DNA from 3 places in the Bradyrhizobium sp. I1.14.4 genome. Region 2 is predicted to be linked to each of the others. Evidence: riboswitches for the same ligand, from Rfam matches in the RefSeq annotation. Region 2 holds a riboswitch; each other region holds the start of a gene.

Region 1 (3,274 bases), on a different contig from region 2:
GAGCCCGCGCGTTTCGCCGGCGGGACCCTCGATCCCATCGGGATCGGCGACGGTCTGTCCGAGCATCTGGTACCCGCCACACAGACCGAGCACATGGCCACCGCGGCGATGATGCGCGAGGAGATCGATGTCCCAGCCTTGCGCACGCAGGAAGGCGAGATCGCCGCGGGTCGATTTCGAGCCGGGCAGGATGACCAGCCGCGCATCACCCGGGATGGCTTCGCCGGGACGAACCATCACGAGATCGACGCCGGGCTCGAGCTTCAGCGGATCGAGATCGTCGAAATTGGCGATCCGCGACAACGCCAGAAAGGCGATCTTGCACTGGCCGGGTTTGCGCGCGTCGCCGAGTCCGAGCGCATCTTCAGCCGGAAGCTCGCCGGCGCGGACGAACCAGGGCAGCACGCCAAAGCCGCGCCACGCGGTGCGGGCTTCGATCAGGCGGTAGCCGTCGTCGAACAGCGTCGGATCGCCACGGAATTTGTTGATGACGAAGCCCCGGATCATTGCGGCATCCTCCGGATCGATCACCGTCTTGATGCCGACGAGCTGCGCGATCACGCCGCCGCGGTCGATGTCGCCGACCAGCACCACAGGGACGTCAGCCCTGCGCGCAAAGCCCATATTGGCGATGTCGGCCTTGCGCAGATTGACCTCGGCGGGGCTGCCGGCGCCTTCGACCAGCACCAGATCGGCGCGCGCCTTCAGACGCGCAAAACTCTCAAGCACCGCGCCCATCAATGACGGTTTCATGCCGGCATATTCCCGCGCGCGGGCGGTCGCGACGCGCTTGCCGTGAACGATGATCTGCGCTCCGACATCGGTTTCCGGCTTCAGCAGCACCGGGTTCATGTCGGTGTGCGGCTCGACGCCGGCGGCGAACGCCTGCAATGCCTGCGCGCGTCCGATCTCGCCGCCGTCGACGGTCACGGCGGCGTTGTTCGACATGTTCTGCGGCTTGAAAGGCAGCACGTGCAGGCCGCGCCGTCTGGCGGCGCGCGCGAGGCCCGCGACGATGAGCGACTTGCCCACGTCCGAGCCGGCTCCCTGGATCATCAATGCGCGCGCCATGGTGATGTCAGTCAGAACTCGACGCCCGCCTGGGCCTTGATGCCGGATCGGAACGGATGCTTGACCAGCGTCATCTCGGTGACGAGATCTGCAACCTCGATCAATTCGTCCTTGGCATTGCGCCCGGTGAGCACAACATGAGTCATTGGCGGCTTCGACGTCGTCAGGAAGTCGACGACATCGGCGACCGCAAGATAATCGTAGCGCAGCGCGATGTTGATCTCGTCGAGCACCACCATGCGCAAGCTCGGGTCCGCGATCAGCTGCTTGGCCTTTTCCCAGCCGGCCTGGGCGGCCGCGATGTCGCGCGCGCGATCCTGCGTCTCCCAGGTAAAACCTTCGCCCATCGCGTGGAATTGACAGAGATCGCCGAAATGCCCGGTCAGCAGGCGGCGCTCGCCGGTATCCCAGGCGCCCTTGATGAATTGCACCACGGCGCAGGGAAAGCCATGCGCCACACAGCGCACGATCATGCCGAAGGCCGAGGACGATTTTCCTTTGCCGGCGCCGGTATGAACGATGACCAGGCCCTTTTCACCGCCCTTGGTCGCCATGATCTTGTCGCGGGCGACCTTCTTCTTCGCCATCTTGGCCGCATGGCGCGCATCGAGCGATGGGTCGGTGCCGACGGTGCCATTCCCGGCGTCGTTTCCATCAGAAATCATCACGTTCCTTCGGCTTGACAAGTGCGAGGCTTGGACGAATGGTGGGCCCGCGTTGGTTCCTGTCCTACGACAGGCGAAGAGGGAATGCGATAGGGCCCAAAGTGGGCCTGAAACGCAGCCGCCCCCGCGACCGTGACCGGAGAGATGCCCAAGCCACTGATTCCATATGGAGTCGGGAAGGTGGGCATCAAAGGGAGAAATCCTGCTCCGCAAGCCGGGAGACCTGCCAACGCAGCATGTTGTGAGACCGGCGGACGGGGTGTTCCGCGACGGGGAACGAACCTGTCCACCGGTTCGTGTGCCTCATCGCTTCCCGCAGTCAATCCAGGAAGGGCGATGAGCGTTACTCTTCATGTCTGTGTCACCTGTCGCGCCGGCCAAACGCCGGCGGAAGGCGAGACTGCGCCTGGCGCGCGCCTGCACGCCGCGCTTCTTGAGGCCGGCGTGCCCGATGACGTCAATCTGGTTCCCGTCGAATGCCTGTCAGCCTGCAGCCAGGGTTGCTCGGTCGCGCTCAGCGCGCCGGGGCGGTGGTCCTATGTCTATGGCCGACTTTCCGAAGCCAATGCCCGGGATGTGATTGCCGGCGCCTCCGCTTATGCGGCGGCGCCTGACGGCATTGTGCCATGGCGCAGCCGTCCGGAAATCTTTCGCAAGCAATCGCTTGCCCGCATTCCACCCATCACCGTCGTGCCGGAGGCCGCAGAATGACCACGCTCGCCAAGGTTCCGGTCACCGTCGTGACCGGCTTTCTCGGGTCCGGCAAGACGACGCTGATCCAGCATCTGATCCGGAATGCCAGTGGCAAGAAGCTTGCGGTGCTGGTGAATGAATTCGGCAGCGAAGGCGTCGACGGCGACATCTTGAAGTCGTGCGCCGACGCCAATTGCCCGACCGAGAACATCGTCGAGCTCGCCAATGGCTGCATCTGCTGCACCGTCGCCGACGATTTCATCCCGGCCATGGAGCAATTGCTGGCGCGGCGCGTGCGGCCAGACCACATCGTGATCGAGACATCGGGGCTCGCGCTGCCGAAGCCGTTGCTGAAGGCGTTCGACTGGCCGGAGATCCGTTCGCGGATCACGGTCGACGGCGTGATCGCGTTGGCCGATGCCGAGGCCGTTGCGGCCGGCCGCTTCGCGCCGGACCCAGCCGCGGTGGATGCGCAGCGGGCTGCGGACGAGAATCTCGACCACGAGACGCCGCTGTCGGAAGTGTTCGAGGACCAGATCGCATGCGCCGACATCGTGCTGCTGACCAAGGCCGATCTCGCAGGGGCGGCGGGGATCAAGGCGGCCAAGGCGCTGATCGCAGCTGAAATGCCGCGCGAGGTGCCGATGTTACCTGTCGTTGATGGCGCGATCGACGCGCGCGTGATCCTGGGGCTCGGTGCCGCGGCGGAGGATGACCTCGCGTCGCGGCCGTCTCACCACGACGGCGAGGACGAGCACGAACACAACGATTTCAATTCCGTTGTGATCGATCTTCCCGAGATCGCGGATATCGATGCGTTGGTCACGTCGATCAAGGGGCTGGCG
Region 2 (3,274 bases):
CGGCCGCAGCTGGGTGTTGGCAACGTCGGAGTACATCTGCCCGACCATCTGCACGCCGCCGTAGACCGACCAGTTCGGCGCGAAGTCCCAGGTCAGCCAGACGTTCGAGACCTGCTGCGGCACGTTGACCGGGACATTGCCGTTGTAGCTGACGATCTTGCCGCCGACCACCTGGCTGTTGTTGTCGTATCTGGCGCGCAACAGCGCAAGATTGGCGTCGACGCGCCAGCCGTCGTTCAGCGCGAGCCCGATCGATCCTTCGACCCCGCGGGAGGATTGCTGGCCGATCTGCAGCGCCGGGCCGGTGGGATTGCCGGGATCGGCAATGGTCAGGCCGGTCTTGACGATCTCATAGCCCGCCAGTGTCCATTCGCCGCGGCCGCCCCAGAACGACTGCTTGACCCCGATTTCGGTCTGCTTGCCAGTCGCGAGCTGAAAGGTCTTCTGCGAGGTCGACAGCGAGATCAGATTGCTGACCGGATCGACGCCGACCGCGTACTGACCATAGAACGCGAGGTTCTTGATCGGCTCATAGACCAACCCGGTTCGCCAGCTGGTGCCCGAGAGCGAGACGTCAAAGCTGTTCGCAGGCGTCTTGTAATCGGTGCGATCGACTTCGGGACGATCGTACCTGACGCCGGTGACGAGCGACAATTGATCGGTCAACGACAGCCGATCCTCGGCAAACAGCGCGTATTGATTGACGATCGCGTTGAAGCCCGGCACGGTCGCGGTGGTCGTCGCGAAGAACGATCCGGGGTCGAACACGTAAGGATTGACCGACGACGCGCCGCCATAGGGCGAGTTGTTGGTGTGGGTAAAGTCGATCCGGTTGACGTCGAACCCGGCAACGAACTGGTTCGCAAGCCCGAAGACGTGACCGCTGAAGGTCGCATCCATCCGGTTGCCGAGCTGCTTCTGGTCATGGAAGATCTCGACATAGCTGGAGCGATCGATCAGCTGGGTCTTCGGATTCCAGGTGTAGTTTTCGATGTCGCGCCAGTGCCGTTCGCTGGTCAGGTAATATATCGTGTTGTTGACCTTGATGCCGTCGGCGACATCCCACTCGGTCTTGAACTGGGTCCAGCCGTCCTGATAGCGGATCGCGCTGTCAGATGCGTTGTAGTTATTGAAGCGCAGCGCATCCTGGATCGAGCCGTTGATCAGCGGCGTGCCGAAATAGCGCGACGGGCTACGGTCGCCGTAATCCTCGGAGAGCGTGAAGGCGAGGTTGTCGGAGGCCTGCACGCGCACGGCGGCGGAGACCACCGCATTCGAGGTCTTGTCGCGATCGACCCAGCCGTCCGACACGTTGCCGGTGGCGTTGATGCGATAGGACACATTGGGATTGATCGGACCCGTGCTGTCCACCGAGAGCCGTCGCGTCATGTTGCTGTCGAGCGAGACCTCGGCCTCGTTATAGGACGTGTTGAGCGGCTTTTTCGGGATCACGTTGATGACGCCGCCGACCGCGCCTTCGCCGTACAGCACCGAGGCCGGGCCGCGCAGCACTTCGATGCGTTGCGTCGACCAGGTGTCGTAGGGGAACGTCAGGGTACCGGAGCCGATATAGAAGCGCGTGCCGTCATACAGCGTCATCACCGAGTTGCTGCCGGTGAAACCGCGGGTGCTGAACGACAGGCCGCCATTGCCGGGCGCCGGCGTTGCGATGAACCCGGCCGCGTTCTGGGTGACGGCATCGAGCACATTATGCTGGCCGCGTTCGGCGATGGTCTGCGAGGTGATGATCTCGACGCTGGCCGGCGTCTGCAGCGGCGTCAAATTGAGACGGCTGCCGGTACCTCCCTGCGTGGTGGCATTGAGCGTCGGCGCTACCGGCCCCGATGTGCCTGAGGCCGCGGCGCGCGGTATGCCGCCGGTTGCCGCAGTCGATGCCGGTCGGGCGCGTGGCCGCGACGCGGCGGCCGTGTTGCTGCTTCGCGCCGCGGGCTTTGGCTTTGCGGAGGCCAAGGGCGAGACCTCGATTGGATCGAGCCTGGTTGGCGGAGGTGTTTGTGCTCCGGCTTCGGCCGGCAGCAGCAGCAGCGATGACAGGGAGCAAACGAGACCGAGGCGCCATCGGCGCGCAACGGAGGAGGACGGAGACATGAAACGACTCGCGGTAACGTGGCACGTCACCGCGAACGCGGACTGGCGCATTGCCCGAAAGGCAGTGCTCCGATCCCACCAGGACGCCCCGCCCGATGTGCTCGCGTGTGACCACGACTGACGGCAGGTCTCCTGGCTCACGGGTCATCGCCTGTCGACGCCTTCCCGGGCCTGACAGCCCAGTGGCAAATTGACGAAAGGCTCGCCGTTTACAGTTGCGGGGACAGCTGCGGCATTGGGATTACCCTCGCACCGCATTCCCTTTTGATCCCCGAAGGGAACCGTCGGCAGAAACGATAGGTGTCGCAGGCAGGGCTGTCAATTCGATGCGATCGTCGCACGCATGCTTTACGAGATCAGCGTGGTTGCCGCGTCACAACAGACCAGCGGCTCGCTTCATTAGACTTCGACACATCCTTGCATGATCTCATCGATCTCGGCGCGCGAGAGCATACCCATCTCGCCGATGAACACGATTCGCGTGCGCGGCACGCCGGGCGCCGGCACGCCGCCCGCAGCCAGTGTCGCGCGTCCGCCGGCGAGTTGAAACACCATCAACCGGCCGGGCTGCTCCACCGTCTCGAACAATCCCTTCGCCCGCACGAGCTTCGGCGCCAGCCGGCCAATCGCCTGCTGCAAGCGCGGCAGCAGCACCCGCCGCTCCGAGGTCCAGTTCAGTGTCTCGAAGCGCTCGGATGCCGGCCGTCGCGGCACGGTCTCGCGCGGCGTCGGCAAATGATCGAGATCCGCCGGAAACAGCAACGCTGCCGGCACCTCGCCATGCAGCGCATCGACCACCGCGGCCGCCGGACGCACCGCCCGCACGGCGTCGCGAACTGCGGCGCACGCGGCGGCATCGGCCAGATCGACCTTGCTCAGCGCAACCACATCGGCCGCCCGCAGCTGCGACCGCAGCAGCGCATCGTTCAGCATGGCCACAGGCTGCGTCGCGTCGACCACGCATAGCACGGTCTCCAGCGGCGCCTCCTTCCAGATCACGGGATCCATCAGGTTGCGCACGATGTCGGCGGGATCGGCGATCCCGCTGGTCTCGATCACGATAAACTCGGGACGCGGATCACGCCGCAGCAGCGTGGCGAGCGTGCGCAGCAGATCGCCCTCCAGCGTGCAACAGATGCAGCCATTGCTCAGGCTGACCACGCCA
Region 3 (3,274 bases), on a different contig from region 2:
AGGGGATGATGCGCACCGCGATATCGGCCGCGAGCAGCAGCGCCGAGCCGGTGAGCGCGCTCGGCACCAGCAGCCGCGCCGGATCGTGACCGATCACCGGTCGCATCAGATGCGGCGCGACCAGACCGATGAAGCCGATGGTGCCGGTGACCGCGACCGCACCGCCGACGCCGAGCGCCACGCCCGTGATCACGGTGAGCCGCAGGCGCCCGACATCGACGCCGAGGCTCTGTGCTGCCTCCTCGCCGAGCGTCAGCGCGCGGAAGGCGCTCGCCTGGCTCAGCAGGATGGCGGCGCCTGCGATGATGAAAGGCAACGCCAGCGCCACGTGCTGAAAGCTGCGATCCTCCAGCGAGCCGAGCAGCCAGAATGCGATCTCCAGCACCACGAAGGGATTGCTGGAGAGGTTCATCACCAACGCCGTCGCAGCACCCGCAAAGCTCGAGATCGCGAGCCCGGCCAGGATCAGGATCAACAGCCCGGCATTGCGGCCGGCAATCGCGAGCAGCGCGAACACCGAGCCGAACGCGGCGACGATCGCCACCACCGGCAGCGCGTAGGAGCGCACGTCAGCGAGGCCGAGTGCGATCACCAGCACCGCACCGAATGCCGCCGATTGCGGCGCGCCGAACAGCGACGGCGAGGCCAGCGGATTGCGCAGCAAGCCCTGCAGCGCCGCGCCGGACAGGCCGAGAATACCGCCGATCGCAAACGCCAGAATGGTGCGCGGCAGCCGGATCTCGCGCACGATCACCTGCGCCACGTCGCTGCCGCCGCCGAACAGCGCCTCGATCACCGCAAGCGGCGACAGCCGCACCGGACCGATGCCGAGCGAGAGCATCAGCAGCAGGACCACGAGTGCGAGCAGCGCCGCGGTGGCGCCCCACCGGCGCCGCGCCGCGACCTCGGCCGCCAAGGCAAAATCCTGCACGCTCATTGGATCCATGCTCTTACAGCGATCGCCGTGGCAGACAAGCGACACTCGACAAAAACCGTGGCCGTGCGGCCGTTGCCCGACTTCCGCCGGATTGACTTTGCTGCCCGGCCGAACCCTAGATGAACATGACGGTTCTTTAATGAGATGAAAAGGGAATGCGGTGCGGGGAAACTTCCCCAAGGCCGCGGCTGCCCCCGCAACTGTATGCGGTGAATCCTTCGTCACAGGCCACTGGGAATCTCGGTCCTGGGAAGGCGACGAAGGGTAACGGCCCGCGAGCCAGGAGACCTGCCGTCAGCCGTGGTCACACGCGACGATGCCGGTCGGGGAGTACAGGCATTAGCTTCACTTGAGGCTGCAAGCACCTGAGGCTGCAAGCACGATGGTGAGACTGGTCCGCGGTGACGTACCACTGACGTTACCGAGGTCTCGCTGATGTTTTCCTTCCCTTCCCATCGGCGACGCGCGCTTCTGCTCGCGTCGACGATGGTCGCGCCGGCAATCCTTGCCTCCGCTGCGTGGGCGCAGCAGTCGCCCGATCAATTGCCGGCCATCGAGGTCACCAAGCCGGGCGACCAGAACGTCACCCGCGCCAGGCCGGCCGCGGACGAAGCGCCGGCGCCACGCCGCCCGGCGCCGGGTACCACGCAGAGCAACAACTCGGGCAGTGGGAGCGGACCGGGCACGACAGGGACCGGCACGGCCACCGGGTCGGGTGGCACCGGTGGCGGCGGCCGCCAGTTTGCCGGCATCGTCGGATCCGCCTCGACCGTGATCACGGCCGACGACATCGCGCATTCGCCGGTGCAATCGCTGCCCGAGATTCTCGCACAGGTGCCGGGCGTCCAGCTGCAGTCGCTTTACGGGGGACCGAACGGCGCCAAGACCTCCGTCGATCTGCGCGGCTTCGGCGCGTTCGCCACTGACAATACGTTGTTCCTGCTCAACGGCCGCCGCCTCAACGACGTCGACAAGGCCGGCTTCGATCTCACCACGATCCCGCTCGATTCGATCGCGCGCATCGAGATCACGCGCGGCAACAGCGGCGCGGTGCTCTACGGCGACAACGCGGTGGGCGGCGTGGTCAATATCGTCACCAAGACCGGCGCCGGCGGTCCGCCGGCGACGATGAGAGCCGAGGCCGGATATGGCTCGTTCAACACCCGCATGGCCGCCGTCTCCGCCGCGCTCAATTCGGGGCCATGGTCCACCTCGTTCTACGGCAACGGCATCAAGTCCGACGGCTACCGCGTCAACAACGCGCTCGACCAGCGCAATGCCGTCGGCAACATCAACTACACCACGCCCGATTTCACCGCCTTCCTGACTGTCACCGGCAGCGACCAGAAGCTCGGCCTGCCCGGCGGGCGGCTGGTCGATCCGTCGATCGGCGTCAACGAGCTGCTCACCGATCGCCGAGGTGCCGCCACGCCGTTCGACTACGCCAACCAGCAGACCGCCAGCGTCACCGCCGGCTTCACCAGGACGCTGATGAACGGCGTCGACTTCATCATCGACGGCGGCTGGCGGCAGCGCGACACCCAGAGCGGCTTTTTCGGCACGGTGCCGACCATCAGCTTCGCGTCGACTTACAACGATGCCGCGCTGGAGACCTGGTCGCTCACGCCGCGTCTCAGCGTCAAGAATTTGATGCTGGGGATGCCGTCCACGGTCCTGACCGGCATCGACTATTACGATTCGACGTTCCGCGAGGCGCGCGGCGCCTATCAGGGCGTGGACCCGTTCCACATCTACAACATCGAGCAGCAGACCGTAGCCGGCTACTGGCAGCACACAATCGGCCTGTTGCCGACGACCGACTTCTCCTACGGTGCACGCGTCCAGAACACGAGCGTCTCGGCACGTGATCGCTACGATCCGAATGCGCCCTTTGCCTTCGACACGCAGGCAGCGCCGCTCGACAGCAACGAGACGCAGTACGCATTGCATGTCGGTGCCGAGCATCGCTTGACCGACACCTTCTCGGTGTTCGGCCGCGCGGCGCGTGCATTCCGCACGCCAGATGTCGACGAGCGCGTGGCGTCGGGTCCGTCATTCGACCCGCTGACTTTCGCCCCGATCCCGCAGAACTTCCAGTTCAAAACCCAGACCTCGCAGGACGTCGAGGGCGGCTTCCGGGTCAAGACCGACCTGTTTCAGGTCCAGACCAGCGTCTATCTGATGGATCTTGAGAACGAGATCCATTTCAACCCGGTGCTGTTCTACAACGTCAACCTCGACCCGACCCGCCGCTACGGCTCCGAGACCAGCGCCTCGCTCAAGGTCAGCGACAGCGTGACCCTGCGCGGCGGCATGGCGATCACCCGCGCGGTTTTC

Evidence for each region. A riboswitch is a leader RNA that binds a small molecule or an ion and turns the genes downstream of it on or off. The one in region 2 is predicted to bind cobalamin.
Region 1: it holds a riboswitch for cobalamin, as region 2 does, so the genes downstream of both, ABIB78_RS31650 (DUF1636 family protein) here and ABIB78_RS00180 (TonB-dependent siderophore receptor) in region 2, are expected to answer to the same signal.
Region 3: it holds a riboswitch for cobalamin, as region 2 does, so the genes downstream of both, ABIB78_RS21190 (TonB-dependent receptor) here and ABIB78_RS00180 (TonB-dependent siderophore receptor) in region 2, are expected to answer to the same signal.

Annotation. Positions count from the first base shown of each region.
Region 1 covers NZ_JBNDLA010000025.1:9,497-12,770, forward strand. Annotated here, with positions in the region: gene ABIB78_RS31640 (cobyric acid synthase) at 1-1,071, opposite strand, end outside; gene cobO (cob(I)yrinic acid a,c-diamide adenosyltransferase) at 1,083-1,736, opposite strand; cobalamin riboswitch at 1,773-1,981, shown strand; gene ABIB78_RS31650 (DUF1636 family protein) at 2,073-2,447, shown strand; gene cobW (cobalamin biosynthesis protein CobW) at 2,444-3,274, shown strand, end outside.
Region 2 covers NZ_JBNDLA010000001.1:38,695-41,968, reverse strand. Annotated here, with positions in the region: gene ABIB78_RS00180 (TonB-dependent siderophore receptor) at 1-2,109, opposite strand, end outside; cobalamin riboswitch at 2,215-2,410, opposite strand; gene ABIB78_RS00175 (CobW family GTP-binding protein) at 2,509-3,274, opposite strand, start outside.
Region 3 covers NZ_JBNDLA010000010.1:75,714-78,987, forward strand. Annotated here, with positions in the region: gene ABIB78_RS21185 (FecCD family ABC transporter permease) at 1-937, opposite strand, end outside; cobalamin riboswitch at 1,050-1,247, shown strand; gene ABIB78_RS21190 (TonB-dependent receptor) at 1,424-3,274, shown strand, end outside.